3 regions of the Paenarthrobacter sp. genome follow, and region 2 is predicted to be linked to each of the others. Evidence: riboswitches for the same ligand, from Rfam matches in the RefSeq annotation. Region 2 holds a riboswitch; each other region holds the start of a gene.
What was found. A riboswitch is a leader RNA that binds a small molecule or an ion and turns the genes downstream of it on or off. The one in region 2 is predicted to bind thiamine pyrophosphate.

Region 1: it holds a riboswitch for thiamine pyrophosphate, as region 2 does, so the genes downstream of both, thiD (bifunctional hydroxymethylpyrimidine kinase/phosphomethylpyrimidine kinase) here and thiC (phosphomethylpyrimidine synthase ThiC) in region 2, are expected to answer to the same signal.
Region 3: it holds a riboswitch for thiamine pyrophosphate, as region 2 does, so the genes downstream of both, thiO (glycine oxidase ThiO) here and thiC (phosphomethylpyrimidine synthase ThiC) in region 2, are expected to answer to the same signal.

The regions. Positions count from the first base shown of each region.
Region 1 covers NZ_JAPSHI010000018.1:25,498-35,967, forward strand. Annotated here, with positions in the region: gene obgE (GTPase ObgE) at 1-1,357, opposite strand, end outside; gene rpmA (50S ribosomal protein L27) at 1,512-1,775, opposite strand; gene rplU (50S ribosomal protein L21) at 1,838-2,146, opposite strand; gene thiD (bifunctional hydroxymethylpyrimidine kinase/phosphomethylpyrimidine kinase) at 2,521-4,071, opposite strand; TPP riboswitch at 4,062-4,160, opposite strand; gene RIF72_RS13785 (Rne/Rng family ribonuclease) at 4,327-7,581, opposite strand; gene RIF72_RS13790 (vitamin K epoxide reductase family protein) at 8,053-8,721, shown strand; gene ndk (nucleoside-diphosphate kinase) at 8,801-9,220, opposite strand; gene RIF72_RS13800 (DUF4233 domain-containing protein) at 9,262-9,714, opposite strand; gene RIF72_RS13805 (folylpolyglutamate synthase/dihydrofolate synthase family protein) at 9,716-10,470, opposite strand, start outside.
Region 2 covers NZ_JAPSHI010000020.1:15,259-25,728, forward strand. Annotated here, with positions in the region: gene rimM (ribosome maturation factor RimM) at 1-110, opposite strand, end outside; gene RIF72_RS14625 (RNA-binding protein) at 242-484, opposite strand; gene rpsP (30S ribosomal protein S16) at 486-905, opposite strand; gene RIF72_RS14635 (hypothetical protein) at 1,142-1,594, opposite strand; gene RIF72_RS14640 (VOC family protein) at 1,713-2,585, opposite strand; gene RIF72_RS14645 (amidohydrolase family protein) at 2,665-3,747, opposite strand; TPP riboswitch at 3,832-3,939, shown strand; gene thiC (phosphomethylpyrimidine synthase ThiC) at 3,935-5,797, shown strand; gene RIF72_RS14655 (alpha/beta hydrolase) at 5,780-6,502, opposite strand; gene ffh (signal recognition particle protein) at 6,567-8,147, opposite strand; gene RIF72_RS14665 (glucose-6-phosphate dehydrogenase) at 8,314-9,714, shown strand; gene RIF72_RS14670 (P-II family nitrogen regulator) at 9,805-10,143, opposite strand; gene RIF72_RS14675 (ammonium transporter) at 10,140-10,470, opposite strand, start outside.
Region 3 covers NZ_JAPSHI010000001.1:291,117-301,586, forward strand. Annotated here, with positions in the region: gene RIF72_RS01285 (TetR/AcrR family transcriptional regulator) at 1-341, shown strand, start outside; gene RIF72_RS01290 (DUF3107 domain-containing protein) at 392-616, shown strand; gene RIF72_RS01295 (hypothetical protein) at 655-957, shown strand; gene RIF72_RS01300 (4a-hydroxytetrahydrobiopterin dehydratase) at 1,049-1,384, opposite strand; gene RIF72_RS01305 (thiazole synthase) at 1,398-2,210, opposite strand; gene thiS (sulfur carrier protein ThiS) at 2,213-2,449, opposite strand; gene thiO (glycine oxidase ThiO) at 2,446-3,717, opposite strand; TPP riboswitch at 3,710-3,828, opposite strand; gene thiE (thiamine phosphate synthase) at 3,856-4,524, shown strand; gene RIF72_RS01325 (ferritin-like fold-containing protein) at 4,555-5,223, opposite strand; gene RIF72_RS01330 (RNB domain-containing ribonuclease) at 5,265-6,749, shown strand; gene RIF72_RS01335 (DEAD/DEAH box helicase) at 7,027-8,739, shown strand; gene RIF72_RS01340 (DNA methyltransferase) at 8,748-9,662, shown strand; gene RIF72_RS01345 (MarC family protein) at 9,635-10,243, opposite strand; gene RIF72_RS01350 (PHP domain-containing protein) at 10,243-10,470, opposite strand, start outside.

The sequences.
Region 1 (10,470 bases), on a different contig from region 2:
CGCCGGCCATCATGGTGGGCTCCCAATCGAACACCACGCCATCGTCTTCACCGATTACCACGGTGTCGCCGGGCTTGGCGCCGACCTTGAAGAGTTCGGTTTCAACACCAAGCTTGGCGAGGCGGTCGGCGAGGTAGCCAATGGCTTCCTCGTTGGTGAAGTCAGTTTGCTTGACCCATCGCACTGGCTTTTCACCCAGGACGCGGAACAGTGGCTCGAGGTTTTTCTCCTCGCGGCGGATCTTGAAACCGGATTCGTTGACCGCACGGGGACGCAGGACGGGAGCAGCAACCTTGGGAGGCGTGGCCTGAACGGCATCACGCGCTGCCTGGACAATCTCAGCCATGGCAAAGCCGAGCTGGCGCAAGCCCTCGTGGCTCGTTGCAGATACCTCAAAAACGCGGTAGCCGCGGGCTTCGAGATCCGGACGGACGAACTCGGCCATGTCCTTGCCGTCGGGAAGGTCCACCTTGTTGAGGACTACCAGCTTGGGACGCTCATTCAAGGGCACAACTTCGCCGTCAACACCGGCGTAGCTCATGTCTACTGCGTACTTCTCCAGTTCGGCCTCGATGATGGCGAGGTCGGAAAGAGGATCGCGGTCAGATTCGAGTGTTCCGCAATCAAGGACGTGAACCAGCGCAGCACAACGCTCTACGTGACGCAGGAAGTTGTGGCCCAGGCCCTTGCCTTCGCTGGCGCCCTCGATCAGGCCGGGAACATCGGCGATAGTGAAGCGGACATCGCCGGCCTGCACAACACCGAGGTTGGGGATGAGGGTAGTGAAAGGGTAGTCGGCAATCTTGGGCCGGGCAGCAGACATGGCTGCAATGAGGCTCGACTTACCGGCCGAAGGGAAACCAACCAACGCGATATCTGCGATGGACTTCAGTTCCAGGACGATGTCGCTGGATTCACCTTCGATACCAAGCAGGGCAAAGCCCGGAGCCCGACGCTTCTGCGATGAAAGGGATGCGTTGCCGAGGCCACCCTGCCCGCCGGCAGCTGCAATGTATTCGGTACCCTCGCCAACGAGGTCGGCCAGGACTTCGCCGTCTTTGGTCTTGACCACGGTGCCATCGGGCACGGGAAGAATCAGGGTTTCACCGTTCTTGCCTCCACGCCAGTCACCCATGCCGGGGCCACCGTTGGTGGCGTGGCGGTGGGGAGCGTGGTGGTAATCAAGCAGGGTTGTGGTCTGGGCAGATACACGCAGGATGACATCGCCACCGTTGCCGCCATTGCCACCATCGGGTCCACCGAGCGGCTTGAACTTTTCCCGCTTGACAGAGACACAGCCGTGGCCGCCGGTTCCGCCGGATACGTGCAGGACTACCCGGTCTACAAAGCTCGCCACGTGAATCTCCTCAGTTGCTGTCTCACAGCGTTTGTTGCTGTTGCCAGCGTTATTGCAAAAACCAGTGCGCTAAAGCGCCCTAGTCGATTGTAATGCGGTTAAAAGAACGGTGGAGCGGGCCGTTTGGCCCGCTCCACCGGTTCAGAACTTGTTGTTACTCTGCAGCTGCAGCAGCAACAATGTTCACTACGCGACGGCCGCGGCGAGTACCAAACTCAACCGCACCGGCCTGCAGTGCGAACAGGGTGTCGTCGCCACCGCGACCGACGCCTGCGCCGGGGTGGAAGTGGGTTCCACGCTGGCGAACGATGATCTCGCCAGCGGAAACTACCTGACCACCGAAACGCTTGACGCCCAGGTACTGAGCGTTGGAGTCACGACCGTTGCGAGTGGAACTCGCGCCTTTTTTGTGTGCCATGTGAAATGCCTGCCTCTAAATTTCTGGGGAAACTGAAAAACCTGAACAGCGGGTAACGAAAGTTACGCGATGCTGGTGATCTTGATCTTGGTCAGTTCCTGACGGTGACCCTGACGCTTCCGGTAGCCGGTCTTGTTCTTGAACTTCTGGATGACGATCTTCGGACCGCGGAGGTCCTCGAGGATCTCAGCCGTGACCTTGACGTTGGCCAGTTCCGCAGCTGCGGAGGTGACCTTCTCGCCGTCAACCAGGAGCAATGCGGGCAGCTCAAGCGTGCTACCGGCTCCACCGGGGACGCGGTTCAGCGTTACGTAGTCTCCAACGGAAACTTTTTCTTGGCGGCCGCCTGCGCGGACAATCGCGTACACCACTTGGGTACTCACTTCTCTCGACGTTTATTACAAAATTTGCGTGCGGAACCTTGAACCGGAATCAGCCCTGGTTCGCGCTGTGCCTCAACGCCGTGGACTTCTGATCGAAGTCCGCGAGTCATCCCATGAACAATTCCAAGGGGCATAACCCAAGTGTTGGCGTAAGCACCGAAGATCAAGATTACGCTAGTTTGACCTTCAGCTGCAAATGAGGCCGGGTCCGGAGGCTACCTCGTGACTTGCGTCACCAGTTGTAACGGACTCTCCCGGCACCGTGCCCATACAGCCTACAGTGTTTGGGCGAGATTAACGCGATCCAACCAGCGACGCGCAGACGTGTCGCTCCAATCGGTCTCATATACGTGCGTGGAAAGCTACTGAGCGCGGGTGAACGAAGCCTGCGCAAACAGCCTCGGAGCATCGAAGAATGCTGTCTCGTAGCGGCATGACTGAGTGAAGGCATCCATCATGGCAGCCCGCTCCGTACCGGAAGCCACGACGGCCGCAGCATCCGTGAAGTTGATCGCTTTCCTTGTTGCCGCTGCGAAATCCTCGTCGGCGTAGGTCTTCAACCAGCCCGCATATGCGTGGTCCGCAGGCGCGCCGGCTTCTACGTATGCCGCATGAAGCCGCTGACCCACCTCCGCGTACAACCAGTAACAGGGCAGGACCGCTGCCAGCACCACGGCGTAGCTGCCGGCAGCGGATGTTGCCAGTAAATGGTCCACGTAGGACTTGGTGACCGGTCCGATTGTCGTGGAGGCTTCCCGCGTGCTCAACCAATTCCTATGCAGCTCCGATTCAACCTCCAGGCACTGCTGTGACGCCTTTGCCCAGAACAGTTGTTCTTCCTCCGTGGGGGCCAAGGCTCCAGCACGTGCCAAGACCCTCGAATACCCATTGAGATAGATAGCGTCCTGGGCAAGGTAGTAACTGAAGTCACGTTCCGGCAGCTCGCCGGATTGAAGTCCTTGAATAAACGGGAGTCCGTAAATCGCTTCGAGTTCAGGGACGGCTTCGTTCCACATGGCCGCAGCGAAAGCGCCCGGCTTGGATGCCTGCCGGAAGTGGTGGAAGTGGTTCACGGGCCCGTTGCCTTGACCCACGTGCAGCGCGTCAGAGGCCCTCAACGCCCCTAGCAACCACGGCTTGACTTCCCGCAGTGAAACTTCCCAGTCACCAGTTCCTGCCTGGACTGTAGCCAGGGCGGAGGACAGGGAACACCCGGTACCGTGGCTGTTCCGCGTTGCAACCTTTGGACCTGCCACTTCGATCACATCCTGGGACAGCAGCCCGCTGGTGTTTACCAGTGCATCGGGGCACTCCGGCCCTGGGAGGTGGCCGCCCTTGACCAGGACCGTGTTCCCGAACTCGGCTGCCAACCGCTTGCCCTGGTCCAGCGCCGAAGCCCAGTCTGTTGCCTCCGGCTCCCCCAGCAACATGGCCAGTTCAGGAAGGTTCGGAGTGATGAGGTGGGCCAAAGGGAGCAGCGAACGCAATGCCTTCTCAGCGGACTCCCGAAGCAGTCGGTCACCGCTGGTGGCCACCATCACCGGATCAAGGACCACGACGGCGGGACACACCTCTTCGAGCCAGCCCCGGACCTCGTCAATAACGGCTGCGTCGCCGAGCATTCCGACCTTGACGGCATCAATGGTGATGTCACCACTAATGGCGTCCAGTTGCTGACGCAGGAAGTGTGCGGGAGGGACATGGACGGCACTGACCCCCCTGGTGTTTTGCGCGGTGAGCGCCGTGATGGCAGCCATGCCGTACCCGCCGAATGCGGCGATGCTCTTCAGGTCCGCCTGGATTCCGGCGCCACCCGAAGGATCCGAGCCGGCAATGCTCAGGACGCGCGGGGTTGGATGGGCCGAAGCCGGTGCGTCCAAGGGGTACACCGATGAATATGATGATGCAGTCATGAGGACATCCCTTCGCCGGTGCTAACCGGACAGGTTCAACGGGTTTGGATCTCAGCCTGGCCCAACGCCCGGCACCCCGTGTCAGTCCCCAAGCGTAGCCGGGAAGCAACGTGGCGCGGGAACCGGGCCACGCCGGAGCCCGGATGTGACTATGCACGCGGCTCATGCGTGGCCTACAGTGCCGACAGAAAAGGACCCTGCGCTACCCGCCGTTTGGCAGATAGCGCAGGGTCCTTTTCAACTTGTTCGGTGCGATTAGAGCTCGGAAGCAGGCACTCCAACGCCGAGGATGATGGGCTCATCCTTTGGTGCCTTCCGGGTCGGTTCCACAGTCGCCTTGGCTTCATGCGCCGAACCACGGGTGGCCGACGCTGTTACGTCATGGTGTTCAACGCTGGTTTCATTGGCCGCGCCCTGAGCCCTGCTGGCACTCCTGTTACGGCGACCACGACGACCACGCGGGGCTGAAGCAGCCTCAGGATCTTCCTCAGCAGCCCGTGCCGGAGAAGCAGCCTTCGGGGTCTCAGCAGCCTTCGGTACTGAAACCGGCGCGGCTTCTTCCTCAGCTGCCGGAGCAGCGCCGAGGTGCGAGAACGCTTCAGCCAGGAGATCCAGGCTCATGGCAGGCTTTGCTGCCTGCGGCTCGTCGTGGTGTTCAACGAACGGCAAGGCAACTTCTTCCCCGCCGAAACGCAAAACAGGAGTGGACCTTGCTTCCTGGACTGCCGCTTCCCTGCTTGCAGCATCCGTGCTTGCAGCATCCGTGTTTGCAGTACCGCGGGCTGACGCCCCTGCTTCACTGCCGGTGGCTTCGCCGCCGGCGGCGGCGCCGGGTGCGGGGCTGGCATCTGGCTCGTGCCGGCCTGCCGCACGCGCTTGCTCCTCTGCACGGTGAACTTCGTCGTCGTGCAGGTGTGCGGCGTGCGCTGCAGCGGCAATCGTGGCCAAGGCTGCCCTGGTTGCCTCGGCTTTGGCTAGACGGACAGGATCCTGCGGTTCAGCCGTGGTGGTTGCTGCGGCCGGGGCGGACGTGGTGGTGTGGACCTGCGCGGGGGCTTCGGCAATGGCCGGTCCCCCACCCTTGCCGCGGCGGCGCTTGCGTTCGGTCCGCCCCGCAGGCTGCTGCGCTTCTGCGTGCGGGCGGTGATGTTCAGCAGCCACTACGTTGGCGCGCCGGTGCTCAACGGGCTCGTCGTGCGTGACGACACCCCGGCCGGCGCAGTGCTCGCACTGCTCACCGAAGACCTCAAGGAGGCCGGTTCCCATGCGCTTGCGCGTCATCTGGACCAAGCCCAGCGACGTCACTTCGGCCACCTGGTGCTTGGTGCGGTCCCGGCCGAGGCACTCCACCATGCGTCGCAGGACGAGGTCGCGGTTGGATTCAAGGACCATGTCAATGAAGTCGATGACGATAATGCCACCGATATCGCGCAGACGAAGCTGGCGAACAACTTCCTCGGCCGCTTCAAGGTTGTTCTTGGTGACGGTTTCTTCAAGGTTTCCGCCACTGCCGGTGAACTTACCGGTGTTGACGTCCACCACGGTCATGGCCTCGGTGCGGTCGATGACCAACGAACCACCGGAAGGCAGGAAGACCTTCCGCTCAAGGGCCTTGTGGATCTGCTCGTCGATGCGCCACGCGGCGAAGATGTCCTGGTCCTTGGTCCACTTTTCGAGGCGTCCCACCAGATCGGGGGCGACGTAAGTCACGTAGGCTTCGATGGTGTCCCACGCGTCGTCACCGGAGACGATCAGCTTGGAGAAGTCCTCGTTGAAGACGTCACGGACCACTTTGATGGTGAGGTCGGGTTCGCCGTAGAGCAGTTCCGGAGCCAGGACCTTGGTGGACGAGGCCTGTCCTTCAATGCCTTCCCACTGTGCACGCAGCCGGTTGATGTCGTGGGTGAGCTCTTCCTCCGACGCACCCTCAGCTGCTGTGCGAACAATGACACCGGCGTTTTCCGGCAGGCGGTCCTTCAGGATGCGCTTGAGGCGGTTGCGTTCGACGTCGGGCAACTTGCGTGAGATGCCGGTCATGGAACCACCGGGTACGTACACCAGGTAGCGGCCCGGCAGGGAGATCTGGCTGGTGAGGCGGGCACCCTTGTGTCCCACGGGGTCCTTGGTGACCTGGACCAGGACGGAGTCGCCGGACTTCAGGGCGTTCTCGATCCGGCGCGGCTGGCCTTCAAGGTTAACTGCGTCCCAGTTGACTTCTCCGGCGTACAGGACGGCGTTACGGCCCCGTCCGATGTCCACGAACGCAGCTTCCATGGAAGGCAGCACGTTCTGGACCTTGCCCAAGTACACGTTGCCGATCAGGGAGTCCTGCTGGGTCTTGGACACGAAGTGCTCAGCAAGCACGCCGTCTTCCAGGACACCAATCTGTATTCTGTCGTCGCGCTGGCGGACGATCATCTGGCGGTCCACCGACTCGCGGCGGGCAAGGAACTCGGCCTCGGTGATGACCTGGCGGCGGCGTCCGGTTTCACGGGACTCGCGGCGGCGTTGCTTCTTGGCCTCCAGCCGGGTAGAGCCCTTGACGCCGGTAACCCGGTTGGAGGGGGCTGCCTCCGTGATGGGGCGGGGCGCGCGGACACGGGTGACTGTGTTGGGCGGATCGTCGTCCGAGCCGCCGGTCAGTTCAAGATCCTGGTCTCCACGACGCCTACGACGCCTACGCCGCGAGGTGACGCCTTCTTCGAGGGCTTCTACTACCGGCGCTTCCTCGTCCTCGGACTCAGTGCCGTCCTCGGTCTCGTTCTCTTCGCGCTCGGTTCCACGGCGACCACGGCGGCCCCGGCTCCTGCGACGCCGGCGACTACCTGCGTCTTCCAGCTCGCCTTCAGCGGCGGTTTCGGTTTCTTCTGCGGGCTCCTCAGCCTTCTCCTCCACCGCGGTGACGCGGGGAACCGTGGTGAGGTCCGGGGCCTGGAAGATCATGGAGGTGATGGAAACCGGCTCCATGAACAGGGAGGTGGACGCTGCAGGAGCAGCTTCTTCGGCAGGTTCCTCAGCAGCGGCCTCGGATTCCGGGTTTTGGGCAGCAACATCGGTGGCTACCTCAGCGACCGGTACTTCCGGCTGGGAGCCATTTTCCGGCGTCGTGGTTTCCGGGGCGGCTTCTGCAGCAACGGGTGCCTCTAATACTTCAGCTTTGGGCTTGGTAGTACGACGACGGCGGACCGGCTTCTCGGGGGCCGGCTCGGTGGCGGCTTCGGCAGCTTCCGGGACGGCGGGGGCGGCGTCGCCCGCGGCAGTAGCGTCCTCGCCCAAACCGGGCAGGGTTTCGGCAGGCTCTGCCTTCTTGCGGGAACGGGTGCGGCGCACTGGTGCGGCGGTTGTCTCAGTGGCTGCTTCCCGGGTGGGGGTCTCGGCCGCAGGTACCTCTACGTCAGCAGCGACTTTGGGCGCTGCCTTGCGCCGGGTCCTGGTGGCTTTCTTGGGCGCTTCCGCAGTTTCCGCGGGAGCTGCCTCATCATTAACGGCTACAACCTGGTCATTATCCATATGTGGCAACACTCCTGCCCCAGCGACGCCGCCACATCCGGCGCCCAGTGGAGCAAATATTGTCAAAACCCGCAGGCGTTGACAGAAGTCGGCAGTATGCCTTCCGGTTCGCACCAGCATTGGGGTGCGGCAGCCCTGGAAGGCCGGCGACTCTATTCTGAAACCCGTTGTTCTGCTGCCACAACCAGGTGCCGTCCATTGTCATGGCGGGCCTACCGAGGATCACGTGATCCGGGCATGCCCAGCTCATACTGGCGGTCTTGGGAACAAAGTCACCGGACCGGAATTCGAATGTGGATCGACTCCCGGCCATGTACATTCTCTCACACCCCTGCACATTCCCAAGGTAGGTCGCTGTGTCGCGGAGCTCCGCCCGCAAGCTGGGGCCAGCGTCCAGCCTTCGGAGTTACAATCCTCCCAAGAGCCCTTCCCGGCTTGCCGGGCCATTTGTCGAAAAGGATCACATCCGCGATGCCAAGCACCGCCAGGGAAAACCTGGCCAACAAAGCCTCAAGCCCTGTGGAGGACATATCCACCCAACAGGATTCCCTCCCCAGCACGGTCCGTGACAAGCCTTTCGCGTGGCTGCTGCTGATCACCGGTGTGGTTGGCTGGCTGGCGTCCGGAATCCTGGTGCTGGAGAAACTTGAGGTGCTCAAGGATCCAAACCACGTGACAGTGTGCGATGTGAATCCTTTTGTCTCCTGCGGTGAAGTGATGCAGACACCACAAAGCTCGGTGTTCGGGTTCCCCAATATGTTCATCGGCATCGTCGCCTTCGCTGTCATTATCACCACAGCCATGGGCATTCTCGCGGGAGCCAGGTATTCACGAGGTTACTGGCTGGGCCTGCAAACCGGTGTGACCCTTGGCTTCGCGTTCGTTGTGTGGCTGTGGTCGCAGGCCCTCTACGTCATCCACGTGCTGTGCCCGTTCTGCATGGTGGTATGGGCTGCCATGATCCCGCTGTTCGTCTGGGTAACCATCCGCAACGTCACCAGTGGGGTCATCAAGGCACCGCCGGCAATGGTCAGGCTTTTGTCCGGTTCGGGCTGGATCATCGTTGCCCTGTTGTACGTGGCCGTAATCGCCACGATCTTCTTCTCCTTCATCCACCTTTTCGTGGCGTCCACAGCGTAGAACCACCACTCGCGAGATAACAGTTAAGGCCAATGTTCAAGAAGAACATTGGCCTTAACTGTTATCTCGGCGGGGTTGTTTAGCCCGCGAACCAGATCTTGATCTCACGCTCTGCAGAGTCGACTGAATCTGAGCCGTGAACGAGGTTCTGCTGGACTGCCAGTCCCCAGTCGCGGCCGAAGTCGCCGCGGATGGTGCCCGGTGCCGCCGTCGTCGGATCCGTTGTTCCGGCCAGCGAGCGGAAGCCTTCGATCACGCGGTGGCCTTCGAAGACTGCAGCGATAACCGGTCCGCTGAGCATGAACTCAACCAGCGGCTCGTAGAACGGCTTGCCAACGTGTTCCTCGTAGTGCTGCTCCAGCAGCTCGCGGGTCGCGTTGACCTTCTTCAACTCCGCCAGGGTGTAGCCCTTGGCTTCGATCCGGGCGAGGATGCTTCCACCCAGGTTGCGGGCGACGCCGTCGGGCTTGACCAGGACAAGTGTCCGTTCAATGCTCACAGTTGCTCCAATGTGGTTGTTCGGTGGTTTTCCCAGCCAGTTTACGGGGTTTGCGGGTCAGCCTGGTCACCGTGGGCTGCATCCCATTCGGCCTGCTCGCGGTCGCGTTGGGCCACCTCGCGGTCAATCCGCATACCGGCCCTGATCCCGTACCACCAGCAGATGGCAAACAGGATCCCCACAATGAACATGGTGGGCTCGGCGAAGCCCGTCAGGATCAGCACAAGCTGCAGTGCCCAGCCAACCCCGATGCCCCATGGCTTGGACAGTACGGCGCACGCCAACACCAGCACCACCGTCAGTGCGATGCCGACCCCAAGAATGATGGCGGGGTCAACTTCTCCACGCCTCAGGCCGAAGACTGCCAACGTGCCGAAGAACGCGACGAAGGCTTCAAGCAGGAGCACGGTAGACGCGAACATCACCTTGGTGGATCGGCGCTTCTTGGGCATGCCGGGCCGCCATTCACGCTGCGCCTTGGTCATTTTCGCCATGCTAGGCACTCGCCTTTCCAAGCAGGATCCGCGCCTCGGCCACCACAGTGATGGAACCTGTTACCAGGACACCGCCTGCCAGGTCATCGTTGGATTCGGCGCGCTCCACAGCCCATTCCAGGGCGTCGTCCAACTTCTCCGCGATGTGGACGTTGTCCTCGCCGAAGCCGAGGTCGACGGCGAGTTCGGCCAGTTCCGCCGCCGGAACGGCACGCGCCGAGTTGGATTGGGTGAAACAGAATTCCTCGGCCAGGCCACCCAGTGATTCCTTGAGGGTCTTAAGGATCTCCTCGGCGTCCTTCTCCCGAAGAACGCCCACCACAACCACCAGCTTGCTGAAGCTGAAGGCCTCCTGGATGGCTTCCGACGAGACGCGGATGCCGTCCGGGTTGTGTGCAGCATCCACCACAACTGTGGGCGCAGTGCGCACAACTTCGAGCCGGCCGGGCGAAGTCACGTTGCCAAAGGCTTCTTTGAGCACCTCGGCATCGAGCTCTTTCTCTCCCCCACCGAAGAACGCTTCCAAAGCCGCGACGGCTACGGCGGCGTTTTCGGCTTGGTGGGCACCATGCAGTGGCAGCAGCAGGTCTTCGTAACGCCCGGCGAGACCCTGAATGGTCAGGACCTGGCCGCCCACAGCGACGCTGCGGGACTCGACACCGAATTCGACGCCCTCAAATCGGAACGGCACGTCAACTTCACGGGCTTTCTCCAACAGGACCTGCGCAGCGTCAACGGGTTGAGCTGCACTGACCA
Region 2 (10,470 bases):
AACTCCGTTCCGGCGACGAAGCGCTCGGAGGGGGCATCGGTGAGAACCTGCACCGTAACCTCGCCGCGGATGCCATGGGGTTTGCCGATCCGGGCCACCTGGAGCTGCATGGGTTCCTCTGAATTCTTGTAGTGCCCGCGCCACCGGGCGGCAACGGACAGGAAAATGTGGATAAAGCAATCCGGCCCCTCCACCATATTCGGTGAAGGGGCCGGATCTAAGACAAGTAGTGCTGAGCGCGTTACCGGCGACGGTCGGTATCGACGACGTCGACCCTGACCTGCTCGCCACCAGCCAAAGCTGCAACCACAGTGCGCAATGCGCGTGCGGTGCGTCCCTGACGGCCGATCACCCGTCCGAGGTCCTCCTGGTGAACGCGCACCTCGAGGGATTCCCCGCGGCGGTTGTTCTTGGCACTGACCTTGACATCCTCAGGGCTGTCAACGATCCCACGGACCAAGTGCTCGAGCGCTTCTGCCAGCAACTTACTCAGCCTCGGTGGTCTCTGCTTCAGCCTCGGCCGGAGCTTCGGCTTCGTCCTTCTTGGCCTTCTTGGTGATGGCTTCCGGAATGATGACGGAACCCTTCTCCGGGGCTACGAAGGCTTCCTTCGGAGCTTTGGTCTTCAGGGTGCCTTCCTGGCCCGGCAGGCCCTTGAACTTCTGCCAGTCACCGGTGATCTTCAGGATCGCGGCAACCTGCTCGGTGGGCTGGGCGCCAACGGAAAGCCAGTACTGGGCGCGCTCGGAAGCGACCTCGATGTACGACGGCTCTTCGGTGGGGTGGTACTTGCCGATTTCTTCAATGGCACGGCCATCGCGCTTGGCGCGGGCATCCATGACGACAATGCGGTAGTACGGTGCGCGCATCTTACCGAAGCGCTTAAGGCGAATCTTTACGGCCACTTTTGTGGTCACTCCTGTTTCTGAAACGAGGTGAACCCGACGTTTTGCACCCGTGGGGCGGGCCATACTTGACGGTTCGAAGGACAAGATACGAGCACGGAGAGAGGGGCCGCACCGATCGAGTACCTGTCTATTGTGCCAGATGCCCGGAGCAAATACGACTTAGCCCATGTTGAGCGGCGTGTTCTTGCCCACTCCCCCGGTTATAACGTGCCGCGCTTGTCCGGATCAATGCCTCATTCAGACCAGACGAAGAGCCCGGAGCGCTCCGCCTTCTCAACGTCCGTGGCAAGGGCGGCCAACTGCTGGACGTACTGGCGCGATCGCGCTGCATCAAACGGCATATCGTCCTGTGCGGCCCAGGCAGCAGCCACGTCATCGAGGACGTTCGCGTCCCCTTCGCTTTCATAGGTGAGGAGTTCGGCCAAGGCCCGCACCATGGCCTCAGGAACGCCCAGGAGCGCATCACTGGTGACATCAACCAAAGCAAGCTCATAATCAGCTCCGGCGGCGTGGACAGCTTGTCCTGCGAGGTCGCCCAACTGCTCCACCTCGAAGTCGGTGATTCCCTCAATCCTCACGGCGGGGCCGGTTACGTCAGCCCCCTTTTCAAGGGCAGCTGCCCGCTTGAGTGCTTCATCGTGGGTGGCTACAAAAATTTCGGCAAAGCCCATGGAGAGTACTCTCATTCCTTCGTGCTGACGGGGCGGCGGCACGAATCCGAATGGCTTCGTGCCGTCACTGCCCAGCCTAGTGCAGGAGGGAGCCTGTGCAGGAGGGAGCCTGCGCAGGAGTGGCAGCAAGCTGCTAGCGGACGGCAACCCGCAGCTTGTTCCGCCAGGGGTCCTCAAACCGAAGCTCAGCTCCTGTGTGATGATTCTGCACTCCTGCGACCTTCAAGCGATCGGCCAGCGCTGCGACGTCGTCACTGCCGGGGACTTCGATCAGAACCTCCCCGAGGCCGAGCGTGTCCTTTCGGGGGCCTGCTCCGCGACTGTTCCAGACGTTCATGGCCATGTGATGGTGGTAGCCGCCGGCGGAAACGAATAGTGCCTGGCCATGCCAGCCTGCGGTTCGCTCGAAGCCGAGAGTCTCCACGTAGAACTTTTGCGCAGTTTCGACGTCACCCACTTGCAGGTGCACGTGTCCGATCCCGGCAGCGGCCTCGCGTTGACCTGTCACCGCAGCTTCACTCAGGTGCTGCTGAAGGAAGCGCTGCGGTGGCAAAGCCACATTGTCCATCACAACATTCTTGCCGTCCCACTGCCAGAGCTCACGCGGCTTGTCGTAGTACAGCTCAATTCCGTTGCCTTCGGGATCAGTGAAGTAGAACGCTTCGCTCACCAGGTGGTCGGCGCTGCCCGCGAAAGCACGAGGCTCGTACTCCGCGGCCGTAGCAATAGTCGCGGCCAGCGACGGCTGATCTTGGAACAGGATTGCCGTGTGGAACAGACCAGCCTCTCCCCGCCCGGGAATCTGCAACCCAGCAGCGGGGGCAAGGTGGACGACGGGCTTTCCCACGCGCCCCAGGTACAGCCCACCATCCTGCTCGGCCACAACTTCCAGGCCGAGTGCCCGCTGATAGTAGTCGCTCATGACTTTCATATCGCCCACCTTGAGCATGACAGTGCCCATGGTGAGTTCGGCAGGCAGAAGATCCTGGCTGAATGATGAGGTCATGTGAAGCTCCCGGGTTCTGAGGCGGCCGCGCATCGGCACCTTCTTACCTATCTAAATTACTTGAAGCTTCAATTTATTCCTAACGGACGACATTGCCCCTGAGCACGACATGCTTGAGCGCCGCGACGGTACCCGGATGACGACGCGGATCGTCACTGCACAGCACGACGTCGGCACTTGCGCCTTCGCCGATGGCCTCGACTCCCAGCCACTCACGGGCGCCCCAGGTGGCGGCGTGCAGCACCGCCGCCGGCGGAAGGCCGGCGTCGTGCAGTTCCATCATTTCGTCCGCAATCCTGCCGTGTTTGATCACGCTGCCGGCGTCAGTACCTGCATAAATTGAAACCCCTGATTCGAAGGCCTCCAGCACCCGCTCGCGACGACGCTCCCAGAGACGAATCATGTGGGCCGCGTAGTCAGGAAACTTCGGCCCTGCCTGGGCAGCGATATCCGGGAAGGTAGCGATGTTGACCAAGGTGGGGACGATAGGCACTGACTGTTCCACCAAGCGCGGCAGATGCCGCGGAAGGAGACCAGTGGCGTGCTCTATGCAGTCGATATTGGCGTCGAGCATGTCATCTATGGTGGCCTCGCCGAAACAATGTGCGGTGACCCTTGCGCCCTCATCGTGCGCCGCCGAGATGGCTTCCTTGACGATCTTCGCAGGGAACGAGGCTGCGAGGTCTCCAACACCGCGATCGATCCAGTCGCCCACCAGTTTTACCCAGCCATCGCCGTCGTGGGCTTCCTTCCGGACCGTCTCCACTAGTTCTCCGGGCTCAATTTCATGGCCCAACCCGCGGAGATAACGTCGGCTCCGGGCGATATGCCGACCCGACCTGATCAGTCGGGGCAAGTCCGTTCGTTGCTGCACCCAGCGGGTGTCGCCGGGCGATCCGCAATCGCGGATCAGCAGCGTTCCAGCGTCGAGGTCTGCCTGGGCCTGGGCCTGCGTGACCTGTTCGTCCACAGCTCCTCCAGCGCCGAGCCCAATGTGGCAGTGGGCATCAACGAAACCCGGCAGAACCCAGCCATCCAACACCCTGTCCGGCGTCGCAAAGGGACGCTCGAACGTCAGCTTGCCGTCTACGGACCACAGCCCATGGCGTTCTTCGGCTGCCGATACGAGCACGGGTCCGCTGAATTCGATGATGTTGGCCATGGCAAAAGCGTAGCGGGGGGAGGTGCGATGGAGCCTGGTGCCTGCATGTGACTGGGAGCCCGTCGGGAGCTGTGGTAGCTTCGTCTACGACCACACGGGGGCCCCTGCAGGGGCTGAGATCGGACTGACGCAGTCTGCGACCGTTGAACCTGTCCGGGTAATGCCGGCGAAGGAAGTGAGTATTCCCTTGAGCACCACAGAAACACAGCACAGCCCTGCCCAAAACCAGACCAATACAGTCCAAAACCAGATCAATACGGCGGAAACCGTCACGCAATCCTTGAAGTCCCATTCGTTGGCTTGGCTGGAAGATCCAAACAACGGCATACGGGTCCCCGTCACGGAGATCGCGTTGGAGCCCTCCCCCAATGGGCAAGCCAACAAGCCTCTGCAGGTATACCGAACAGCGGGCCCCGGAAGCGATCCCGTGGTGGGCCTTGAGCCTTTCCGTGCACCATGGATCGAATCCCGCGGAGACACGGAGGAGTATTCGGGGCGGGAACGGAACCTGCTCGACGACGGCAAGTCCGCGGTTCGGCGTGGAGCCGCGTCAGCGGAGTGGAAGGGTGCGCAACCGGTGCCGCGCCGCGCCGTCGCGGGTAAGACCGTCACGCAAATGCACTACGCGAAACAAGGCGTCGTGACTCCGGAGATGCAGTTCGTTGCGTTGCGGGAGAACTGTGACGTTGAGCTGGTCCGCAGCGAAGTTGCCGCGGGAAGGGCAATCATTCCGAACAACATCAACCACCCTGAATCAGAACCGATGATCATTGGCAAGGCATTCTTGGTCAAGATCAACGCCAACATCGGCAACTCGGCAGTCACCAGCTCCATTGCAGAGGAAGTGGACAAACTGCAGTGGGCAGCCCAGTGGGGTGCTGACACCGTGATGGACCTCTCCACGGGAGATGACATCCACACCACGCGGGAGTGGATCATCCGAAACTCGCCCGTTCCGATCGGAACAGTCCCCATCTACCAGGCGCTGGAGAAGGTGAACGGCGAGGCGAATCAGCTCACGTGGGAGATCTTCCGCGATACCGTGATCGAACAATGCGAGCAGGGCGTGGACTACATGACCATCCACGCGGGAGTTCTGCTGAGGTACGTGCCCTTGACCGCCAACCGCGTCACGGGCATCGTCTCCCGCGGGGGTTCAATTATGGCCGGATGGTGCCTGGCGCATCACCAGGAGAACTTCCTCTACACGCACTTTGACGAGTTGTGCGAAATCTTCGCCAAATACGATGTCGCGTTCTCCCTGGGTGACGGGCTTCGTCCCGGTTCCATCGCCGACGCGAACGACGCCGCGCAGTTCGCGGAGCTGGATACGCTCGCTGAGCTGACGCAACGGGCGTGGGAATTCGATGTCCAAGTCATGGTGGAGGGCCCCGGGCATATTCCTTTCCATCTGGTGCGCGAAAATGTGGAGCGCCAGCAGGAACTGTGCAAGGGTGCGCCGTTCTACACGCTGGGTCCCCTGGTTACTGATATCGCACCTGGCTATGACCACATCACCTCAGCTATCGGCGCCACGGAAATCGCCCGCTACGGCACCGCGATGCTTTGCTACGTGACCCCGAAGGAACATCTGGGGCTTCCCAACAAGGACGACGTCAAGACGGGTGTGATCACGTATAAGATCGCGGCTCACGCAGCTGACCTCGCCAAGGGACATCCGGGGGCCCATGAGCGTGATGATGCGCTTTCCAAGGCACGGTTCGAGTTCCGCTGGAGGGACCAGTTCGCTTTGTCCCTCGACCCGGTCACGGCAGAATCCTTCCACGACGAGACCTTGCCCGCTGAACCAGCGAAGACCGCGCATTTCTGCTCCATGTGCGGCCCCAAGTTCTGTTCGATGCGCATCAGCCAGGACATCCGTGACGAGTATGGTTCGGCAGAGTCACAGGCCGCAATCGCAGGGATGTACAGCGGGATGCGGGAAAAGAGCGAGGAGTTCCTGGCCTCAGGTGGAAAGGTCTACCTGCCGGAACTTCAGGTACCGGCGAACCAGGGTGGGAGCGAAAGCAGCTCAGGAAGCCTGAGCTGACATTGCCCGTCCAACATCTGCGATGAACGAGCGGATTACCTGAGCGCCATCAACGGAATCCTGGGGCCGGTGTCCACCCGCTGCCACACGGCGGAGGGCACCGGTCTCCTGGAGATAGCCGGCGATCTCCTCATACAAGGGCTCCCAACCGCCAGTGAGAACCAGTGTGGGGACGCCCGGAACAATGTGAAGCGGGGCTTCCCACGGTGGTGCTTGGAGCCGGAGCCTGCGGGCTGACCGCCGCGCCTCCGGAGTGTCCAGTCCGCCGGTCTCGGCAGAGAAAGCGCGCCGGTAATACTCACGTTGGTAATCGGCGTCGTTAAGCTGGCTCCGCACATCGAACAGCGGTTCCATCAGGGCCCGATAGGAAGCAGTCGCCGGAAGCTCAGCGGTCAGGGACAAGCAGGAAGGCTCCACCAAACAAAGTGAGTGCACAAGGTCCGGGCGCTCGACTGCCGCCAGCATGGCCGAAATGGCGCCTTGTTCGTGGGCAACGATATGGCCGCCACCGGAATCAGCCAAGGCGTTGATCACTATTGCGACGTCGGCCGCCACGTTGGACTCTACCGGTTCGGCCACGGAGTCAAAGCCGTGCCGCCGTAGGAAGAGTGCATCATAAGCAAGGGCCATGCCATGTTGCTTCGGCCATGCCGCAGCACCGAAACTTCCCAGGCCGTGGACGAAGGCTACGCGCTGCTTATGCATTGATTCAGCCTATTCCACGGCTCCGACATCCCAACTGCGGCGCGGTTGGGATGTCAGCCACGGTTTACTTTCCCAGGAACTTGTCGAAGCCCTTGGGGAGGTTGAGCGATGAGGGATCGAAGTCTGCCGCGCCTTGGCCGAAAGCTGCGCCCGTGGGGGCTGCCGAGGCTGCGTTTGCCCGTTTGGCTTCTGCATCCCGCAGCTCCTGGGCTGCCTTGGCAGGGTTGCCCGAGCGCGCCTTCTTCTTCGGGGCGTTTTTGCCTCCCTTGCGTCCTCCGCCGGGGCCTCCAAGGCCAGGCATCCCGGGCATACCCGGCATGCCACCACCCTGCGCGAGCTTCTTCATCATCTTTTGGGCCTGGGCGAAGCGCTCCAGCAGGCCATTGACCTCAGACACGTGCACACCGGAACCCTTGGCGATACGGGCGCGACGGGAACCGTTGATGATCTTCGGAGCTACACGCTCGTGCGGAGTCATGGAGCGGACGATGGCCTCGACGCGGTCGATCTCTTTTTCGTCGAAGTTCTCCAATTGCTGCCGGATGTTTTGCGCGCCCGGCATCATCATGAGCATCTTCTTCATGGAGCCCATGTTGCGGATCTGCTGCATCTGGGCGAGGAAGTCATCCAGGGTGAAGTCTTCCTGGTCAGCGAACTTCTTCGCCATCCGGGCGGCTTCGTCTTTGTCCCACGCCTTCTCGGCCTGTTCGATCAGGGTGAGGACGTCACCCATGTCCAGGATGCGGGAGGCCATGCGGTCCGGGTGGAACAGTTCGAAATCGTCCAGGCCTTCACCGGTGGACGCGAACATGACCGGCTTACCGGTTACGGACGCTACCGAAAGCGCGGCACCACCGCGGGCGTCGCCGTCGAGCTTGGAGAGCACGATACCCGTGAAGTTGACGCCTTCATCGAAGGCCATCGCCGTGTTGACGGCATCCTGGCCAATCATTGAGTCGATGACGAAAAGAACTTCGTTGGGGATGATGGCCTGACGGATGCGGCGGGCTTGATCCATCATCTCGGCGTCAACGCCAAGACGGCCGGCGGTGTCAACGATCACGACGTCGTGCAGCTTCTGGCGCGCTTCCTCGACGCCGGCCTTGGCTACGGCCACCGGGTCACCGGCAGGGTGCTCGAGCTCGGACGTAGCACCGGGGTGCGGAGCGAACACCGGGACGCCCGCGCGCTGACCAACAACCTGAAGCTGGGTCACGGCGTTGGGTCGCTGAAGGTCACAGGCCACCAGCATGGGGCTGTGGCCCTGGGCCTTGAGCCACTTGGACAGTTTGCCGGCGAGGGTGGTCTTACCGGCACCTTGGAGACCGGCAAGCATGATGATGGTGGGGCCCGTCTTGGCCAGGCGGATGCGGCGGGTTTCGCCACCAAGGATCTCCTTGAGTTCCTCGTTGACGATCTTCACGATCTGCTGGCTCGGGTTCAATGCTCCTGAGACTTCGGCACCCAAGGCCCGTTCGCGAACGCGGCCTGTGAACTCGCGGACCACGGATACGGCAACGTCCGCATCCAGCAAGGCACGGCGAATCTCCCGAACCGTGGCATCGACATCAGCCTCGGTGAGGCGGCCCTTGCCACGAAGGTTCTTGAAGGTTGCTGTCAAGCGGTCAGAGAGTGAATTGAACACGCGCCGTGCACTTCTTTCGATGGTCTACGAATGGCGGCCAATGCGGCACGCCAGAGTCTTGACGATTGCCCCAACAAATATGTCTCAACCCAGCAAATCTGAATCGACAAGGGGACTCGACTATCTAGGGTACCAAGTCGCACCTGCAAGATGGCATGCTGGCACAGTGACCAGCAAAAGAACCGTAAAAACGTTGCTCATCCTCGGCGCGTCGGGGGACCTGACAGGGAGGCTGCTCCTGCCCGGGCTTGCCGGGCTCCTGGCCTCCGGCCGGGCACCCGGGCTTCGTTTGGTAGGGGCGGGTTCTGACCCGTGGTCCCCTGAACAGTGGCAGGAACGGGTCCAGGGCGCCTTTGCTGCCGCATCGGATGCAGCCGATGCGACAGGCCGCGCTGCTCTGGCTGCTGTAGCCGCGGCAACCGAATACCATCAGCTGGATGTCACGGCAGACGGGCCTTTGGCGGAGCTGCTGGCCCGGTTGGAAGGCCCGGTAGCCATCTACTTCGCCCTACCGCCCCACATCAGCCAGAAGGCCTGCGAGGTTCTTCACAAGGATCAGCTGCCCACGGGTACACGCTTGGTGATGGAGAAGCCATTCGGTTCGGGAACAGAATCTGCGTATGAGCTGAACAAGACACTCGCCGCGCTGGTGCCCGAGGACCACATCCACCGCGTAGACCATTTCCTTGGCAAAGCCACGGTGTTGAACATCCTGGGTCTTCGTTTCGCCAACACGTTCCTGGAACCGGTGTGGAACCGCGATCACATCGAGAAAGTGGAGGTCATCTTTGACGAGGACCTGGCACTTGAGGGCCGCGCCCGTTACTACGACACCGCCGGGGCGCTCCGCGACATGATCCAGAGCCACCTCCTTCACATCATGGCTTTCCTGGCCATCGACGCGCCAGCCACCATCGAGGAAAGGGACCTGCGTGACGCCGTGGGGACGGTCCTGCGAGCCAGCAGCATCAAAGCCCCGTACACCGATTCCACACGCCGTGCCCGATACACCACGGGAACCCTCGGAGAACGAACGGTTCCGGATTACGCTGCCGAGGAAGGCGTGGACCCGGCCCGCAATACTGAAACCCTTGCAGAGGTCCGGGTGGACATCGATAACTGGCGTTGGAAGGGTGTCCCGTTCATCCTTCGCTCCGGCAAGGCCATGGGACGCCGACGCAAGGAGGCCGTGATCACCTTCCGTCCGGTCCCCCACCTGCCGAAGGGATTTTCGGGCGTGGACTCCCCCAACCAGCTGCGGATCGGCTTCGGTCCGGACGTGCTCCGTCTCGACGTAGATGTGAACGGCCCCGGTGACATCTTCACGCTGGACCGCGCCAGCTTGGTTGCTCAACTCAACGCAGACGGAATGCTGCCGTATGGAGAAGTACTGGAAGGTATCCTCAACGGCGACCCCTTGTTGTCCGTTCGGGGCGATACAGCCGAAGACTGTTGGCGGATCATCGAGCCCGTTCTTCGCTCCTGGGAGGGCGGCGACGTCCCGCTCCAGGAGTACGACGCCGGCAGCGCGGGGCCGGCGGACTGGCCCACCGTCGTCGAGGACTAAAGAAGATATGAATTAAAGACACCGCCAACACCGCAAGCGGGCCGGGTACCTTGAACTGGTACCCGGCCCGCTGTGTCTTGGCTGAAGGACTTAGATTGCGGCTGCGCCGCGCTCCCCGGTCCTGACTCGGACTGCTTCGTAGACATCCACGGTCCACACCTTGCCGTCACCGGCGCGGCCTGTGTTTGAGCTGGCGATGAGGACATCCAGGATGTCGTCTGCCTGCTCATCCGTGGCGAGGACCTCGATGCGGATCTTGGGAAGGAGGTCCACGTTGTACTCGGCTCCGCGATACACCTCCGTGTAGCCGCGCTGACGGCCGTAGCCACTGGCCGCGCTGACCGTCAGGCCCTGGACCCCGTAGGACTCGAGGCCTTCCCGGACTGCTTCAAGCTTTTCGGGACGGACGATCGCTGTAATGAGCTTCATGCCTGGACACTCTCCTTGCCTTCTGCGGGGCTCTTGGCATCTTCGGTGCTGTCCTGCTTTCCAGTCATTGCGTTGTGCACCGGCTGGAAGCTTCCACCGTGGCCGTTGACGCCGAACTCATAAGCCGTCTCAGCGTGCAGGCTGAGGTCTACGCCCACGTTTTCCTGTTCCGTGGAGACCCGGAAGCCCATGGTCTTGTGGATGGCGAAGGCGATGATGGCTGTCATGATGGCCGAGAATGCGATAGCGATGCCGGCTGCTGCCAACTGGGCCCACATCTGGGCCATGCCGCCGCCGTAGAAGAGGCCACCACCAACGCCGTCGGTG
Region 3 (10,470 bases), on a different contig from region 2:
GCGTCAAGGCCGTCATGCGCGCCTATTACAGGTTCATCGCCGACGACGACCAAGCCCACCGCCTGGTATTCGAATCGGACCTCATTAATGACCCCGACGTCAGTTCGCGTTTGGAGACATTCAACAAAACGTTTGCGGACGCCGTGGCCCACGTCATTGCCGAGGACACCAAGCTTCCCCCTCTTGAAGCGCAGCTCCTTGGGCGGGGTTTGGCCGGAATGGCGCAGGTCAGCGCCCGGTATTGGCTTGAAACGGACGGAAACCTGGACCTCGATGTGGCCAGTGATCTGATCTATCGTTTAGCTTGGCGCGGAATCAGTCGATTCCCCAAAGAGTCCTAGGCTACAAATAGAGGACTGACTTAACCCTTGATTGGCTTGGAGGCCTTGCTGTGGAAGTAAAGATCGGCATTCAGAACGTTGGCCGTGAGATCGTGCTCGAATCCGCTTTGGATGCCGACGCGGTTGCCAAGATCGTGGCCGAGGCCGTGACCAAGGGCTCCGAACTTCGCCTAACGGACGAGAAGGGCCGCCAGATCATCGTTCCCGGCAACGTCTTGGGCTATGTGGAGATCGGCGCCGAGGAAGTTCGCCGCGTAGGCTTCGGCGCCCTCTAGCCCAATCCCCGCGTCCCGTCGTCCGCTAAGGAGTTTTCATGCTTTCTCTCGTCGTGGTGGTTTTGGCCACCATTGCCACCGGATTCATCGTGTGGGCCAACGACAAGCGGCACGGCAAATACGGAATTGCACTGCCGGCCGGCGTCTCAGCAGCTGTCGGCACCCTGAGCTGGATCGCGTTCATCAGCGCCGGATTGGGTTACCAGCCGGGCGCAACGTGGATTCCGTGGGTCCTGCCGATGGTGCTCGGGACTGCCGCGGCGGTTGCTGTGGTGCTCTTTCTGGGCCGGAGCCGGACGAAGCACGATACTGTGGCGCTCACCAAGGCCCTGCGGCTCTAACGCTTTAAGCCCGCGAGATGGCAGTTAACACCAATGGTCAAGTAACACCAATGGTCGAGCTTGGGATTGGTGTTACTGCCATCTGGGCGGTTCATGACGCCGGATACCGGTCCGGCTGGGCGGCTGCATGCATCCTTGCGGCCGCTTCGCTGACAGCGGTGGCAGCGGCAACGTCACGTTTCGTCACCTGGCCGCCCGCATCGTGGGATACGTAGCGAACAAAGACCCTGTTGTAGCGCCACTCCAGATCCGGATGATGATTTTGTTCCTCGGCGATCTGTCCAACCGTGGCAATCAACGCAAGCGCGTCCGCCGCCGTCGAGGTTTTATAAACCGTCACCAGACCATCTAAATACTTCCAGTCTGGAAGGGCCCTGAGGGCATCGTTGATGGCTGCTTCGGTCAGTTGGTCTTCCGTGCCTGCCATGACTGCTCCTTCATCAGAGGAACTCTGCCCGGCCCTCCATCGCCGAGGATGCGAGCGCGTGCTCCCGCCGTGGAATCCGGCCCGCCTGCTTGGCCAGCCTACCGGCGATCACAGCGTGTTTGAAGGCCTCGCCCATCTGCACGGGGTTTTGCGCCCGCGTTACGGCGGTGGCAAGCAGGACGGCGTCGCACCCCAGTTCCATGGCGAGGGCAGCATCGGAGGCTGTTCCGATCCCCGCGTCGAGGACCACGGGTACGGAGGCCCGGGACACGATGAGCTCAATGTTGTGCGGGTTCAGGATGCCAAGGCCGGTTCCGATGGGCGATCCCAAGGGCATGACGGCTGTTGCACCCAGATTCTCGAGCCTGAGCGCAAGCACGGGATCGTCATTGGTGTAGGCGAAAACCTTGAAGCCGCGGTTTACAAGTTGTTCGGTTGCATCCACCAATTCCACGGCGTCGGGAAGGAGCGTGTGTTCGTCTGCGATGACTTCCAGCTTCACCCAATCGGTCTCAAGTGCTTCCCTAGCCAGTTCAGCTGTCATCACAGCGTCCTTGGCCGTGAAACAACCGGCAGTATTGGGCAGCACGCGGATGTTATGGTCCACCAAGAGCTGGAACAGCGAGCCTGTTTCGGCGGGCGAATAGCGGCGCATCGCCACTGTGGTGAGCTCCGTCCCCGAAGCGAGGAGCGCTGATCCCAAGCCGTCGAGGCTCGGCGCGCCTCCGGTCCCCATGATGAGGCGGGAACCGAATTCGACGCCGTCGATCACCAGCGCGTCGGTGCGAACGTCAGTGGTGTGGACGTCAACGTTTGCTGTTGTCATGATTAGCCTCCCTGGACTGCTGTTACAAGTTCGAGTTCATCTCCGTCGGCGAGCGCCGTCACGGCCCATTGGCTGCGCGGCACCACCTCGGAATTGCGTGCGACGGCGACTCCCAGCTTGCCGCCGTCGGCCGCCTGTCCGCGAGGGTCCAAGGCGCGACCGGTGACGGCGGTAACGAGGGTACTGACGGACGCGTCATCAGAGACTGCGTGGTCGGTTCCGTTCACTTTAATGTTCATGCTGTTTCCTTGGTAGTGGTTCGTGCTGCTGGCGTGAGTGCTCGGGCAACAGGGGCGTTGCTCGCGAAACGATGGGGCATAAAGGGGACCCATCGGGGGTCCGCCGAGCCACTAACAATGAGTTCTCCGACGATCTTGGCGGCCACGGGAGTCAGGAGGACTCCGTGGCGGAAGAATCCTGTTGCGATCACCAGGCCCTCGACGTCGCCATCGGAAGCACCGACCCGTCCGAGCAGTGGAGCGTTGTCCGGTGTTCCGGGGCGGGCGCGGGCGGTTGCTTCAAGGAGTTCCAGTTCAGCCACTGCGGGGACCAATACTTGGGCGTCCCTCAGCAATTGGTAAACGCCACCGGCTGATACCGCATTGGAAGGCGCTGACAACCCATCTTCGCGTTGCGTGGCTCCAATCACCACAGTTCCGTCGTCCCGGGGGACGATGTAGACAGGCATCCCACGGACCATCCCGCGAATCGTTGATGTGACCAAGGGCCGCAGGTGATCAGGGACGCGAAGCCGGAGGATGTCCCCGTAGACCGGCCTTACCGGAAGTTTGAGGCCATCAGGGAGACCGGTAAGTTGGGACGCCCCCAGCCCGTTGGCTACCACGGTCTCTCCGGCGAGGACGGCGGCTCCTGACTCAAGGTCCACTCCTGCGACCCGCCCGCCTTCCCACAGCAAACCGCGCGCCCGGGAAGCAATGGCGAATCCGTCGTCGACTCCCGGCACCCAGGAACTGTCGCTTGGCGAATGGCTTGCCAGTCCTGCCAAGAGGCATGCCGCCAGTTTCCTCGGATCGACTTGGTGGTCGGCCGGTATGTCGAATGCGCAGGAAATCTGCGGGCTGAGGAGCGGCTCCCGTTGCCTCGCACCCCGCAGGGCGAGAGGTTCGACGCCCAAACCGGCCGCAAGCTGTACCGACCTCAGGTCTGCGAGCGCCCGGCGGTCGGCTGCATCGGCACCCACGGCAAGGGTCGGCGTCGTGCGGTATCCGCTGTCCCCTGCACTTTGATCCAGGCCGTCCACAAAGGAGGGCCATAGCTGGGAAGACTCAAGCATTAAGTCAAGAAGGTCTTCTTCTTGGTAATGGAGTTCGCTGACGGGTGCAAGCATGCCGGCCGCTGCGAAGGAGGCGCCCGAAGCAGGTGCGGGGTCGATCAGCGCAACTGATCGGCCCAATCGCCGGGCTTCGTGGGCGATGCCGAGGCCGATGACGCCGCCACCAATGACTGCAACGTCTGCATGAAGAGGGGTATGGCGGGGATCTGCCATTCGTTTCCTTCCCTACGCCGGTACTAGCCGGATCAGGTCAAGCGGTCGGCGCTGAAGCCCTCTCAGCCGGACAGTCATATGACGAATGTCGCGGCTCCCGCAGTACGTGCCCAGTTTAGAGGAACTACTCTGGTTCCCATGACTCAGCCTGACGCTCTTGCCTCCGCCCGCCTCTACCTGTGCACAGATGCCCGTAAGGAGCAGGGCGATTTTGAGGACTTCGTCGACGCTGCTTTCGAGGGCGGCGTGGACATCATCCAACTCCGCGACAAGACTCTGGAAGCTGCCGAAGAACTGGAGATGTTGGCCGTCCTGCGGAGCGTCGCACAACGGCACGGCCGGCTGTGGGCTGTGAATGACCGGGCCGATGTTGCCAGTATTTCCGGGGCCCCCGTGTTCCACATCGGGCAAAAGGACCTGCCCCTGACGGCCGCCCGGACCCTTCTGCCGAACGTCACCGGCATCGGCCTCTCCACTCACACAACGGAACAAATCGATGCAGCCGTGGCCACCTCCCAAGGGCCCTTGGGACTGGATTATTTTTGTGTGGGCCCGGTGTGGGCAACACCCACCAAACCAGGCCGCGCTGCGGTTGGTTTGGACTTGGTCACATATGCCGCAGAAGCGGTCAAGCGTTCAGACGGCGTGACCCTTCCTTGGTTCGCCATTGGCGGCATCGATCTCAGTAACGTTGAGCAAGTTGTGAAAGCGGGCGCCAGCCGGATCGTGGTGGTCCGTGCCATCACAGCGGCAACGGACCCGACGGCGGCAGCCAAGTCGCTGCTGGAAGCTTTGGATACCGTCTAGGGAAAGGCGGACGTGCGTGCGATCCGCGGGCTAGGCGGTCAGCCCGAGGCCGGTCATCCGGCGGGCGTGCTTATCGGCGAGCTCCGTCGTCAGCGTTTTCACCGCGGCACGCGCGTCCCCGCCGTTTTTCAGTATTGGTCCCAGCAGGGGATGTTCCATGCCGACACGCTGCGCCTGCGTCAACGCTTCTCCCACCAAACGGCGGCCCCACAGCGCTAATCGCGAAGCGAGGCGCGGGTCATCTGCCAAGGCCCGCCTGAGCAGGACGCGAAGGACTTCCGTGGCCTGATCGGGGGAGGCAACGCGCTCAACGAAATGCTGCGTTGTTGGGTCGAGGAACATGGAAACGGCTCTATAGAAATCTGATGACACAGTATCGATGACATAGGCCTTCATCACGGATTCGAACCAGTCCCCCGGCTTGGTGCGCTCGTGGAAGTGATCGAAGGAGCGCTGAAACGGCAGCATGGCCTGTTCCGGATCCAGGCCCATCTCCGACAACCGGTTGTTGAGGACGGCAAAGTTGCCATAGGCCCCTACTGCGATCTTAGCGAGCACGGACCTGTCATGAAGCGTGGGCGCGTGGCGGGAGTCCAGGGATAGCCGCCCAAAGGCGGACAGCTCGCCGTACGCCATGGCTCCGAGCAACTCCGTGGAGAGTTGTCCGGCGTAGGCTGCGGCGTCCGGGGAAGTGCCCATGATCCAAGACTATCGGCCCAATTCGGGCTAACCTGATTTTCGTGTCACATCATCGGATTGCGCCCAACGTCGACGACTCGTCGGACCAGCTTGCTGCGGCCCTTGCTGCTTTGAGGACGGAGCTGGAACTCCCCGGCGAATACCCAGCAGAAGCGGTGGAGGAGGCGCAGGAAGCGGTGGAGGCCCTTGAGTTGCCGGCCCAGGACCTGCGGGACATTCCTTTCGTGACCATCGACCCCGCGACGTCCACCGACCTGGACCAAGCCCTCTTCATTGAACGGACCGGTGCCGGATACAAGGTCCTTTATGCCATCGCCGATGTGCCGTCTTTTGTGGCTCCCGGCGGCGCACTTGATGCCGAAACGCGTCAACGCGGGCAGACGTTCTACGCTCCTGATGGCCGAATCCCACTGCATCCGGAGGTCATCAGTGAGAACGCCGGAAGCCTGCTGGCCGGCCAGGACTGCAGTGCTTTCGTCTGGGATTTCGACCTGGACGCGGAAGCTGAAGTTCTGGCTGTCACCGTTGCCCGCGCGACTGTGCGCAGCAGGGCCAAACTGAGCTACAAGGGCGCGCAACAACAGATCGACGACGGAACAGCCCCACCCGTTCTTCAGCTCCTCAAAGAAGTGGGACTGAAGCGCGTCGAACTGGAACGGCAGCGGGGCGGCGCGAGCCTCAATATGCCGGAACAGGAAATAGTCCAAGCGACCGACGGCGGCGGGTACAGAATCGCGGCGGCGCCCTCCCTGCCGATTGAGGACTGGAACGCGCAGATCTCCCTCATGACAGGCATGGCCGCCGCGCGGATGATGCTCGATGGAAAAGTGGGCATCTTGCGCACCATGCCCGCACCTGATGATCGGTCACTACTCCATTTCAAGCGGCAAACAACTGCCCTCGGCAAACCTTGGGACGGACAAGTCAGCTACGGCGAATACTTGCGGACCTTGGATGCATCCGATCCCAAACAACTTGCCATCCTGCATTCGGCCGGCACGTTGTTCCGCGGTGCCGGCTACACGCCCTTTGACGGTGATGTTCCGGCCAATGTCATCCAAGCAGCTATCGGGGCTCCCTATGCCCACACCACGGCACCTTTGCGGCGCCTCATCGATCGCTTTGTCCTGGTGATCTGCGAAGCCCTCAGCAATAACCACGACATTCCGGCGTGGGCTCGTGAGGCCCTACCGTCGTTGCCCGAGATCATGGCAGCCTCGGATCAGTTGGCCGGACGACTCGAGCGGGCGGCACTGGACACCGTGGAAGCGGCGCTGGTGGCCAACCACATCGGCCAGGAATTCGAGGCTGTGGTTATTTCCGGGTCCAAGCCCTCCAACGGAGCCGCCAGAGGCAACGGAAACGGCAACGGAAACGGCAACGGACCGTTTGGCGTCGTGCAAATCGCAGACCCCGCTGTTACGGCCCGGTGCGACGGAGAAATGGAGTCCGGAACCAAGGTTCGGGTGCGGCTTCTGAAGGCTGATATCGCCAGCCGCGAGATCAGGTTCCAGTTGCTGCCTTGAAGCCGTACATCCGGCGATCCGGGCTTTCCGGCCCTCAGAGGATAGACTGGGGTTGTAGTAATGGATGCCCGGTCGTTGATTCAGTTAATTTTTGAACTCAACAAGCCCGCCCCTACGCGATCTTGAGATGTACCAACTGGTCACCAGTGCCAGTACTTAGATAGCCCGCGATCGGCTTCCACTGGACTTGCTTGCGCGCCCGTTCGTGCTCCGGTACGGCTCCGCCGCCGCCGTTGAGCATGCAGCGCCAATGCCCAAATGAATAAGGAAACTCCCTGTGAGTGAATTGCATACCCACGAAGTCCTGACGGACTCCACCGGAACCGAATCAATCGAGCCCGAGGAAACGATCATCTCTGATGAGGCGCCCCACGAGATCGAAGAAAAGTCGTTCGCTGACTTTAACGTCCGCGCCGACATCGTTGAGTCCCTGGCCGACGCCGGGATAACGCACCCCTTCCCCATCCAGGCCATGACCCTGCCCGTCGCCCTGAGCGGCCACGACATCATTGGCCAGGCCAAGACGGGTACCGGAAAAACTCTGGGCTTCGGCATCCCCGCCCTCCAGCGTGTCGCAGGCCGGGACGATGCCGGCTACGCCAAACTCGCCGTCCCGGGCGCACCGCAGGCCTTGGTCATCGTCCCCACGCGTGAACTCGCCGTCCAGGTTGCCAACGATCTCCAGGCCGCATCACGCAAGCGCAATGCCCGCATCGCCACCATTTATGGAGGCCGCGCTTATGAGCCTCAGATCGATGCCCTGCAGAAGGGTGTCGAAATCGTAGTCGGCACACCTGGCCGCTTGATCGATCTGTACAAGCAGAAGCACCTGAGCCTCAAAAACGTCAAGATGGTCATCCTGGACGAAGCCGACGAAATGCTGGACCTCGGCTTCCTCCCCGACGTCGAGACGCTGATCGCAGGCACCCCCGCCGTGCGGCAGACGCTCCTCTTCTCGGCAACGATGCCCGGCCCCGTCATCGCGATGGCCCGGCGCTACATGACGCAGCCCACCCACATCCGGGCAGCTGACCCGAATGATGAAGGCCTCACCAAGCGCGACATCCGCCAGCTCATCTACCGTGCACACAGCATGGACAAGACCGAGGTTGTGGCCCGCATCCTGCAGGCCCGCGGACGCGGCCGCACCATCATCTTCACCAAGACCAAGCGCACCGCCGCAAAGGTTGCCGAGGAACTCGTAGACCGCGGCTTCGCAGCTGCAGCCATTCACGGCGACCTTGGCCAGGGCGCCCGCGAGCAGGCGCTCCGCGCGTTCCGCAACAACAAGGTTGACGTACTGGTGGCAACCGACGTCGCTGCCCGCGGCATCGACGTCGATGACGTCACCCACGTGATCAACTACCAGTGCGTGGAAGACGAAAAGATTTACCTGCACCGTGTTGGCCGCACAGGCCGCGCAGGAAACAAAGGCACCGCAGTCACGTTTGTTGACTGGGACGACATGCCTCGCTGGGGCCTGATCAACAAGGCCCTGGGACTCAGCGTTCCCGAGCCCGTAGAAACGTACTCCTCCTCGCCGCACCTGTACTCTGATCTCGACATCCCCGAGGGCACCAAGGGCCGCCTGCCACGCAACAAGCGCATCCTCGCGGGCGTCGACGCCGAGGTCCTTGAGGACTTGGGCGAGACCGGCAAGAAAAACGCCCGCTCCGGCGGTTCAGGCCGCGATGGCGGACGAGACGGCAAGCGCGATGGTGGCCGAGACGGCGGCCGTGGCCGCTCCGGCAGGTCCGGTGACGCCGAGTCCAGTGAATCCAAGGGCGAGGGTGGTCGCAACCGTACGCGCCGCCGTCGTACTTCTGATGGCGAGGCAGCCCCCGCTGCCGGCGCTTCGGAAACCCGCATAGCCACCGCGGACAATGCGGAGAAGCCGTCACGTACGCGTCGGACCCGCACTCGTCGTCGCAATGGCGAAGTGGTGTCCGGTGAGACCGCAGCTGCCCAGTCCGGCAGCACTGAGGCCTAAAAACCTCAATGACTGAATCTGTTTGGGCGCCGGACGGCGGCAACTTGGTGGTGCACGCGGACAACGCGGAATTCCTCCCTACGCTGCCGGACGGCGCCTTCACACTCATCTACGTGGACCCGCCCTTCAACACGGGCAGAGTCCAACGCCGCCAGGAAACCCGCATGGTCCGCAACGCGGACGGCGACGGCGACCGCGTCGGCTTCAAGGGCCGCTCCTACGACACCATCAAGGGCGCCCTGCACAGCTACGACGACGCTTTCAGTGACTACTGGTCCTTCCTGGAACCCAAGCTCGTGGAAGCCTGGCGACTTCTGGCCGACGACGGCACCCTGTACCTGCATTTGGATTACCGGGAAGTCCACTACGCCAAAGTGATGCTGGACTCGATCTTCGGCAGGGAATGCTTCCTGAACGAGATCATCTGGGCCTACGATTACGGCGCCCGCGCCAAGAACCGCTGGCCCACCAAGCACGACAACATCCTGGTGTACGTCAAGAACCCCACCAAGTATCACTTCGACAACGCCGAAGTGGACCGGGAACCGTATATGGCCCCCGGACTGGTCACTCCGGCCAAACGCGAGCTCGGCAAGCTGCCAACGGACGTCTGGTGGCATACCATCGTTTCGCCCACGGGCCGCGAGAAGACCGGCTACCCAACTCAAAAACCGGAAGGCCTGATTCGCAGGATTGTCTCTGCATCGAGCCGTGAGGGCGATTGGTGCCTTGATTTCTTTGCTGGTTCAGGGACCCTCGGCGCGGTTGCCTCGAAACTGGGCCGCAACTTTGTGTGCGTAGACCAGAACGAACAGGCCATTGCCGTCATGCGGAAACGGCTGGGCAGCAAGGCAGATTTCCATCAGAGCGGGTCTCTACCGGTCACCAGCCTGGATCAGGCAGCTCCCTTCACGAAGGCCTGAACGGCGTCCGCGATCATCTGGACCGCAATAGCTGACAGAAGGAGGCCGGCGATCCTGGTGACCAGCTCCACTCCATTTTCGCCAAGCACCCGCTGCACGACGCCGGCGAAGCGCATCGCAAGGTAAAGGGAGCCCAGCACCACGGCAATGCCCAGCCCGACGGCCAGGTACTCCGAGAGCTGGCTCGACTGCTGCACGAACACCATGACGGCTACGATCGCCCCGGGCCCGGCCATAAGCGGCGTTCCCAGAGGCACGAACGCCACGTTTTTGTATTTGGCAGCGTTCTCTTCGCCGCTGGTGGACCCCGTCAGCAGCTGCAGCGCAATGAGCACCAGGAGCAGACCGCCGGCGCCCTGCAAGGCCGCCAGCGAGATGTGCATGTAGTTCAAGATGGACTGACCAAAGATCGCGAACACTACGATCACGCCGGTGGCCACCAAAAGAGCCTGGAACGCGGAACGGTTCCGGTCCTTGGCCGACATCTGCGCCGTCAGTGACATGAAAATCGGGACGGTACCCGGTGGATCCATGATCACGAACAGCGTGACGATCACGGAGGCAAGCAGTTGAAGATCCATCAGCGGATGACCCTGCTGCCTGTTGCCAACTCCTCAATTCGTGACAAGACCTCGGGCGACGTAGTGTTTTCGCCCAACAGGTTGGGCTTGCCGGCTCCGTGGTAGTCGGAAGACCCCGTCATGAGCAAACCGTGTTCGGCGGCCAGGCCCCGGAGGAATGTGCGGCCCTCCTCCGGGTTGTCGCGGTGTTCAACCTCAAGTCCCAGCAGTCCGGCATCGATCATGTC